3 regions of the Paenibacillus sp. V4I9 genome follow, and region 2 is predicted to be linked to each of the others. Evidence: a T-box and tRNA genes for the amino acid it is inferred to sense, from the RefSeq annotation. Region 2 holds a T-box; the other regions hold tRNA genes.

Evidence for each region. The T-box of region 2 lies ahead of tyrS (tyrosine--tRNA ligase). A T-box ahead of a tRNA ligase gene usually reads a tRNA of that ligase, here a tRNA-Tyr.
Region 1: it has a tRNA-Tyr gene. The T-box ahead of tyrS (tyrosine--tRNA ligase) is inferred to sense a tRNA for this amino acid. The anticodon was not compared.
Region 3: it has a tRNA-Tyr gene. The T-box ahead of tyrS (tyrosine--tRNA ligase) is inferred to sense a tRNA for this amino acid. The anticodon was not compared.

Annotation. Positions count from the first base shown of each region.
Region 1 is NZ_JAUSZE010000001.1:291,806-294,101, forward strand. Features, by position in the region: tRNA gene QFZ81_RS01245 (tRNA-Ser) at 1-7, shown strand, start outside; tRNA gene QFZ81_RS01250 (tRNA-Met) at 35-108, shown strand; tRNA gene QFZ81_RS01255 (tRNA-Ser) at 120-208, shown strand; tRNA gene QFZ81_RS01260 (tRNA-Glu) at 229-303, shown strand; tRNA gene QFZ81_RS01265 (tRNA-Val) at 384-459, shown strand; tRNA gene QFZ81_RS01270 (tRNA-Met) at 543-619, shown strand; tRNA gene QFZ81_RS01275 (tRNA-Asp) at 651-727, shown strand; tRNA gene QFZ81_RS01280 (tRNA-Thr) at 746-821, shown strand; tRNA gene QFZ81_RS01285 (tRNA-Tyr) at 898-979, shown strand; tRNA gene QFZ81_RS01290 (tRNA-Gln) at 994-1,065, shown strand; tRNA gene QFZ81_RS01295 (tRNA-Lys) at 1,076-1,148, shown strand; tRNA gene QFZ81_RS01300 (tRNA-Leu) at 1,168-1,247, shown strand; tRNA gene QFZ81_RS01305 (tRNA-Gly) at 1,287-1,361, shown strand; tRNA gene QFZ81_RS01310 (tRNA-Arg) at 1,370-1,446, shown strand; tRNA gene QFZ81_RS01315 (tRNA-Pro) at 1,473-1,546, shown strand; tRNA gene QFZ81_RS01320 (tRNA-Gly) at 1,554-1,624, shown strand.
Region 2 is NZ_JAUSZE010000001.1:2,744,281-2,746,576, forward strand. Features, by position in the region: gene QFZ81_RS12545 (transglycosylase domain-containing protein) at 1-623, opposite strand, end outside; T-box leader at 752-1,036, shown strand; gene tyrS (tyrosine--tRNA ligase) at 1,088-2,296, shown strand, end outside.
Region 3 is NZ_JAUSZE010000001.1:788,223-790,518, reverse strand. Features, by position in the region: gene QFZ81_RS03800 (sensor histidine kinase) at 1-305, opposite strand, end outside; tRNA gene QFZ81_RS03795 (tRNA-Leu) at 459-537, opposite strand; tRNA gene QFZ81_RS03790 (tRNA-Leu) at 558-646, opposite strand; tRNA gene QFZ81_RS03785 (tRNA-Cys) at 656-729, opposite strand; tRNA gene QFZ81_RS03780 (tRNA-Gly) at 740-814, opposite strand; tRNA gene QFZ81_RS03775 (tRNA-Gln) at 823-894, opposite strand; tRNA gene QFZ81_RS03770 (tRNA-His) at 917-989, opposite strand; tRNA gene QFZ81_RS03765 (tRNA-Trp) at 1,015-1,088, opposite strand; tRNA gene QFZ81_RS03760 (tRNA-Tyr) at 1,101-1,182, opposite strand; tRNA gene QFZ81_RS03755 (tRNA-Thr) at 1,192-1,267, opposite strand; tRNA gene QFZ81_RS03750 (tRNA-Phe) at 1,286-1,361, opposite strand; tRNA gene QFZ81_RS03745 (tRNA-Asp) at 1,381-1,457, opposite strand; tRNA gene QFZ81_RS03740 (tRNA-Met) at 1,489-1,565, opposite strand; tRNA gene QFZ81_RS03735 (tRNA-Val) at 1,618-1,693, opposite strand; tRNA gene QFZ81_RS03730 (tRNA-Glu) at 1,707-1,781, opposite strand; tRNA gene QFZ81_RS03725 (tRNA-Ser) at 1,797-1,888, opposite strand; tRNA gene QFZ81_RS03720 (tRNA-Asn) at 1,892-1,967, opposite strand; rRNA gene QFZ81_RS03715 (23S ribosomal RNA) at 2,099-2,296, opposite strand, start outside.

The DNA of each region.
Region 1 (2,296 bases), 2.5 Mb from region 2:
TTCTCCGTTTCTTTAGATAAATGAAAGACAATATGGCGGCGTAGCTCAGCTGGCTAGAGCGTACGGTTCATACCCGTAAGGTCGGGGGTTCGAGCCCCTCTGCCGCTACTAGATAAATTGGAGAGATACCCAAGTGGCTATAAGGGGACCCTCTGCTAAGGGGTTAGACTGCGTAAGTGGTGCGAGGGTTCGAATCCCTCTCTCTCCGTCGGTAATTTTTTTAAGTTTGGCCCGTTGGTCAAGTGGTTAAGACACCTCCCTTTCACGGAGGTAACAGGGGTTCGAGTCCCCTACGGGTCACCACCATTCCCCACAAAGTGACGTATAGCTGACGAAGCATATTCCGATTACTTTGCGTGGACCCCAGTTCTTCATCCCATTATGGAGGCTTAGCTCAGCTGGGAGAGCATCTGCCTTACAAGCAGAGGGTCGGCGGTTCGATCCCGTCAGCCTCCACCATACTACCCAAAAAAGTGAAGTGAAGCTTTGTAGCAACGCCGATTACTTTTTCGGGGCTTATAAAGAAATTATGCTTTTAATGCCGCGGGGTGGAGCAGCCCGGTAGCTCGTCGGGCTCATAACCCGAAGGCCGCAGGTTCAAATCCTGCCCCCGCAACCAAACTCTTTCTGAGAGTTGTTTTACACAGTGTGGAGCTGTGGTGTAGTGGCCTAACATGCCTGCCTGTCACGCAGGAGACCGCGGGTTCGAATCCCGTCAGCTCCGCCATTTTTAATAAATGAATATGCCGTTGTAGCTCAACTGGTAGAGCAACTGACTTGTAATCAGTAGGTTGGGGGTTCAAGTCCTCTCGACGGCACCATAATTCCCAAAAAAGTGAAGCAAAGCTTTGTAGCAACGCCTTTTACTTTTTCGGGGCCCGGTAAGGCTTTATATGTGGAGGCTTAGTGAAGTGGCTAAACACGGCAGACTGTAAATCTGCTCTCTTCGAGTTCGGTGGTTCGAATCCATCAGCCTCCATTTCCAAACTATGTTGGGGATTAGCCAAGCGGTAAGGCAACGGACTTTGACTCCGTCATGCCAAGGTTCAAATCCTTGATCCCCAGTTCTTCACTTGAGTCATTAGCTCAGTTGGTAGAGCACCTGACTTTTAATCAGGGTGTCGTAGGTTCGAATCCTACATGACTCATTTGCCTTATTTACAGCATGCGCGTATGGCGGAATTGGCAGACGCACTAGACTTAGGATCTAGCGGGTGACCGTGGGGGTTCAAGTCCCTCTACGCGCATCAAATCCTCAGCAGTATTCATACTCCTGAGGTACCCATGCGGAAGTGGCTCAGCGGTAGAGCATCGCCTTGCCAAGGCGAGGGTCGCGGGTTCGATCCCCGTCTTCCGCTCCATTTATTATGCGCCCTTAGCTCAGCTGGATAGAGTATTTGACTACGAATCAAAAGGTCGGGAGTTCGAATCTCTCAGGGCGCGCCATTTTTCATATGTTATTATTACCTTATCGGGACGTAGCTCAGCTTGGTAGAGCACCTGCTTTGGGAGCAGGGGGTCGCATGTTCAAATCGTGTCGTCCCGATAGACGTGCGGGCGTAGTTTAATGGTAGAACTTCAGCCTTCCAAGCTGATCGCGCGGGTTCGATTCCCGCCGCCCGCTTCAATGAAAAAAGACCACCTTCGGGTGGTCTTTTTTCGTTTGAACGGGAAAGAGAAGCCGTATGGGTTCGACCGTCCGTGAAGACATCATAGAATATACCCAAGTAGGACGCGCGTCCAAATATACCACTAGCCGCTTCCGTAGGAAGCATTTTAAATAAGGATTTGGAGTATTCCAGTCACCGTTGATGTCTTAGATATATCCTCCATGATAACCTGCATCTGAATGACCTTCGCTCAGTATAATTTAATAAATAGCAATGGGGAATCCTCTGCTGTAACATGCAACCCTTGAGAAAAACCATTTTCATGGTAAATTTAATGTGAAATGATGCAAGTAATGCATGTGAGAGACTGTCGATTCATTTTCACAACTCGTTGGCATTACTCGAAATTCGATTGTAGAGTTGTTCGGTAGCTTCGTGAAGATAGATGGGTTATAGCGGTTACCAATGTTGTAATATCTACAACAATTCGTACGCCTAAAGGCTATTTTGCAACTTGAAGTTGCAGTTCGTACAACAATTTGAGCCCATTTGTTGCAAAATCGTCTGTATCGGGCAGAATTGTTGTATATTATGCAACATTGAGGGAGGACAGGCGGGATCTAGGCAGAATTGTTGCACATTCTACAACATCATTCGACCGAGAATATGGATTCATTTACCCGGCA
Region 2 (2,296 bases):
GCTTTAATCCCATATAGATTATAACCTGTCGCGCCATTGCCATAAGGGATTTTGTTCAAATAAGCGAGCAAAATTTCATCCTTGGACATTAGGCGTTCCATCCGCAGAGCGAGCAGCAGCTCTCTTGCTTTACGGCCATCATCGCGGTCTAGCGTAAGAAATACCCGTCTGGCAAGCTGTTGCGTAATCGTACTGCCGCCGGTTTGAACTTCTTCATTCAGCAGCTTCTGTGTTACTGCGCGATAAAGTCCGCGGATATCGATCCCGCGATGGTTGTAGAAGTCTTTGTCTTCAATGGCAAGGACAGCGTCTAACAGAAGCTGCGGAATGTCATCTAGCTGAGCGAGACGCCGGTCTTCTTCAGTTCGCAATTGCCCAATCACGGTGTCATCATTGAAATAAGCAAAGCCTGTGACTGCATTTTCCTGCATCTGCTGACGTATGGATTCTTCGGTGCGTACAGGATCTTTTTTGACTAGGGCACTCACATACCCGAATGCGGCGGATCCACCGACAATTCCCGCCAAAAAAGCACTAATGATGGTCCATTTTAAGGTAATCCAAGTTACTTTGAATGTCGTTCTCACCCAAGGGCGATTCCATTTAGCGAAAAAATTGCGCATAAGTTCCAATATCCTCCTTACGTGAACCCTAATAGTATACCATAATTGCACCTTGTGCGGTAATGATGAAGCGAAGATACGATGCCGACTTGGTTTGACAACACCCAGAAACATATGATAAATTTTTATCAAATGCGTAGAAAGATCAGCAGTAGGTAGCTTGTGGATGCTTTCAGAGAGCCGGTGGAGGGTGCGAACCGGTACCTGCAGGTTAGTGAATTACGGTCTTGAGCAGTGAATGGGAACCTGCAGCAATATCAGCTGCACAAGTAGTATTTGCCGATTAAACCCCGTTAAAGGTTCTTGAGTGAAAATAGCTAGCCGTGCACATAACACCTAACACCTGTTATAGATGTACGTAACTACTGTTTTAATTAGGGTGGTACCGCGAGTCAAGTCTTCTCGTCCCTTTGTGGATAAGAAGGCTTTTTTGTATTTTAAGGAAAAAAAGGAGATGGATGAACATGGATATTTTGAAGGATTTGGAGTTTCGGGGGCTGCTTCATCAAATTACGGATCGAGAGGGCTTGGACAAAAAGCTTAGCGAGGAGCGTGTTACGCTTTATTGCGGCTTTGACCCGACTGCGGACAGCTTGCATATCGGCAGCTTGCTGCCTATTCTAACGCTTAGACGCTTTCAGCTCGCTGGCCACGTTCCTTTGGCACTCGTTGGTGGGGGAACAGGTCTGATTGGTGATCCAAGTGGAAAAGCCAATGAGCGAACACTCAATGGGCCTGAAGTTGTCGAGGCTTGGTCACAAAGCATTAAAAATCAGTTATCTCGCTTTCTCGACTTCTCCACTGAAATAGAAAATAGTGCAGAGCTTGTCAACAATTACGATTGGCTTGGATCGCTGAACGTCATTGAATTCCTTCGTGATGTAGGCAAAAATTTTACCGTTAATTACATGTTGGCAAAGGATTCTGTTGATTCACGGATCTCCAAAGGGATCTCTTTCACAGAGTTCAGCTATATGATTCTGCAATCTTACGATTTCCTCAAGCTCAATGAAATGAAAAATTGCTCTGTGCAAATTGGCGGAAGTGACCAATGGGGTAATATTACGGCTGGTCTTGAGCTTATCGGTAAATCCACAGATAAACGTGCTTACGGGGTAACCTTGCCGCTAGTGACAAAGAGTGATGGTCAAAAGTTCGGAAAGACAGAAGGCGGAGCTATTTGGTTGGATGCAAGCAAAACGTCTCCTTACCAGTTCTACCAATTTTGGTTGGGTACAGCCGACAATGATGTCATCCGTTTCCTGAAATATTTTACTTTCGTTTCTCATGAGGAAATTGAACGTCTCGAAGAAGAAGTACAGGCTCAGCCTGAGAAGAGGGAAGCTCAGAAATTACTTGCCCGCGAAGTTACGAAGCTTGTACACGGTGGAGAAGCGTTAGAAAGTGCTCTTAACATTACAACAGCTTTATTCAGTGGTAATATTCAAGAGCTTTCTCGTACGGAGATTGAAGAAGCGTTCAAGGATGTACCATCTGCAACCATAGATCAAGATGATATTGCGTTGGTTGATTTACTGATTTCCGTTGGAGCGGCACCATCCAAACGTCAAGCACGTCAAGATATTGAGAGTGGAGCTGTCACGGTCAATGGCGTTAAAGTAACGCAATTCGATGCCGTTACTAGAGATTTGGGTAGGCTCGGAGAGTCTTAT
Region 3 (2,296 bases), 2.0 Mb from region 2:
TTCGTTTGAAAGCGATTAACTATTCTTTTTTTAGTTAGTAAATACTCGTCCGTACCGAATGTAAGATCATTAAGCTGATTAATGTCAATTTCGTTGTCCCATAAATCATATAGATAGGTATTAGTTTCAGCAAACATCTTATTGATTTGCTTTACGTGCTGCGCAAGTAAGTTGCTATTTGTCGTGGAGACTTGCTCTCGTACGACAGTTATTGCATACAAATTATTAAATAATAGAAAGAATATAAGCGGAATAATTATAATTAGAAAGCCAGCAACGAATTTGAAGCGCAAGGAATTTTTCACACCCATCCTCCTTCCAGGATATGCCAGAAATTATATGAAGTATTTTCTCGATTTCACGACATTTGTATAGGATTCAAACGCATTAAATTTTATATTGTATGGATATAAAAAAGGACATGAAATCAAATGATTTCATGTCCTTTTTTTGCTCCATACCGGCAAGAGGACTCGAACCTCCACCCTTTCGGACTCGATTTTGAGTCGAGCGCGTCTGCCATTCCGCCATGCCGGCATATGAAGTTGTAAAGATAATGGTGCCGAAGACCAGACTTGAACTGGTACGGTAGTCACCTACCGCAGGATTTTAAGTCCTGTGCGTCTGCCGATTCCGCCACTCCGGCTAATAAATGTGGAGGCGCCACCCAGATTCGAACTGGGGGTAAAGCTTTTGCAGAGCTCTGCCTTACCACTTGGCTATGGCGCCTTAGTAATAATGGAGCGGAAGACGGGGATCGAACCCGCGACCCTCGCCTTGGCAAGGCGATGCTCTACCGCTGAGCCACTTCCGCATATAAAACTGGGGATCAAGGATTTGAACCTTGGCATGACGGAGTCAAAGTCCGTTGCCTTACCGCTTGGCTAATCCCCATTATGTTACTTGGGTAATAATGGGCGGACGACGGGACTTGAACCCGCGAATGCTGGATCCACAAACCAGTGCGTTAACCCCTTCGCCACGACCGCCACAATATTAAGTTTCTTACTTTTTTGGCAGGGGCAGCAGGAATTGAACCCACACCAAAGGTTTTGGAGACCTTTGTTCTACCCTTAAACTATGCCCCTAGAAAAAGTAAATGGAGGCTGATGGATTCGAACCACCGAACTCGAAGAGAGCAGATTTACAGTCTGCCGTGTTTAGCCACTTCACTAAGCCTCCACAAAGCAATGGTGCCGTCGAGAGGACTTGAACCCCCAACCTACTGATTACAAGTCAGTTGCTCTACCAGTTGAGCTACAACGGCATATTAAGTTTGTAAAAATGGTGGCTCGGGACGGAATCGAACCGCCGACACGAGGATTTTCAGTCCTCTGCTCTACCGACTGAGCTACCGAGCCTTACTTGATTTTGAAAAAATGGCGGAGCTGACGGGATTCGAACCCGCGGTCTCCTGCGTGACAGGCAGGCATGTTAGGCCACTACACCACAGCTCCATGCTAAGTACAAGATCTTCAATAAGAAGATTGGTTGCGGGGGCAGGATTTGAACCTGCGGCCTTCGGGTTATGAGCCCGACGAGCTACCGGGCTGCTCCACCCCGCGTCATTAAGCATATATGATGAATCCTAGTAAAGCAAGTCTTGCTAAGGAATCATGGTGGAGGCTGACGGGATCGAACCGCCGACCCTCTGCTTGTAAGGCAGATGCTCTCCCAGCTGAGCTAAGCCTCCATGAGAGTATTAATGGTGACCCGTAGGGGACTCGAACCCCTGTTACCTCCGTGAAAGGGAGGTGTCTTAACCACTTGACCAACGGGCCTTGCTAGAAAGATAGTGGCGGAGAGAGAGGGATTCGAACCCTCGAGACGCTTGTGACGCCTACACGATTTCCAATCGTGCTCCTTCGGCCAGCTCGGACACCTCTCCATATGGCTCCCCGAACAGGACTCGAACCTGTGACAACTCGATTAACAGTCGAGTGCTCTACCAACTGAGCTATCAGGGAATAAAAACAATGTTCACTTCAAGGATTTATTCCTTGAAAACTAGATACGAAACTTGCGTAAAGGTACAGCTCTTAGGTTTTCTTTCTGGGCGAATCTGAGAGACTTTGACTTTCGTCAAAGATCCCTATATTAGGTTAAGCCCTCGACCGATTAGTATTCGTCAGCTGCATGCATTGCTGCACTTCCACCTCGAACCTATCAACCTCGTCGTCTACAAGGGGTCTTACATACTGGGAAATCTCATCTTGAGGGGGGCTTCGCGCTTAGATGCTTTCAGCGCTTATCCCCTCCGTACATAGCTACCCAGCGATGCCTCTGGCGAGACAAC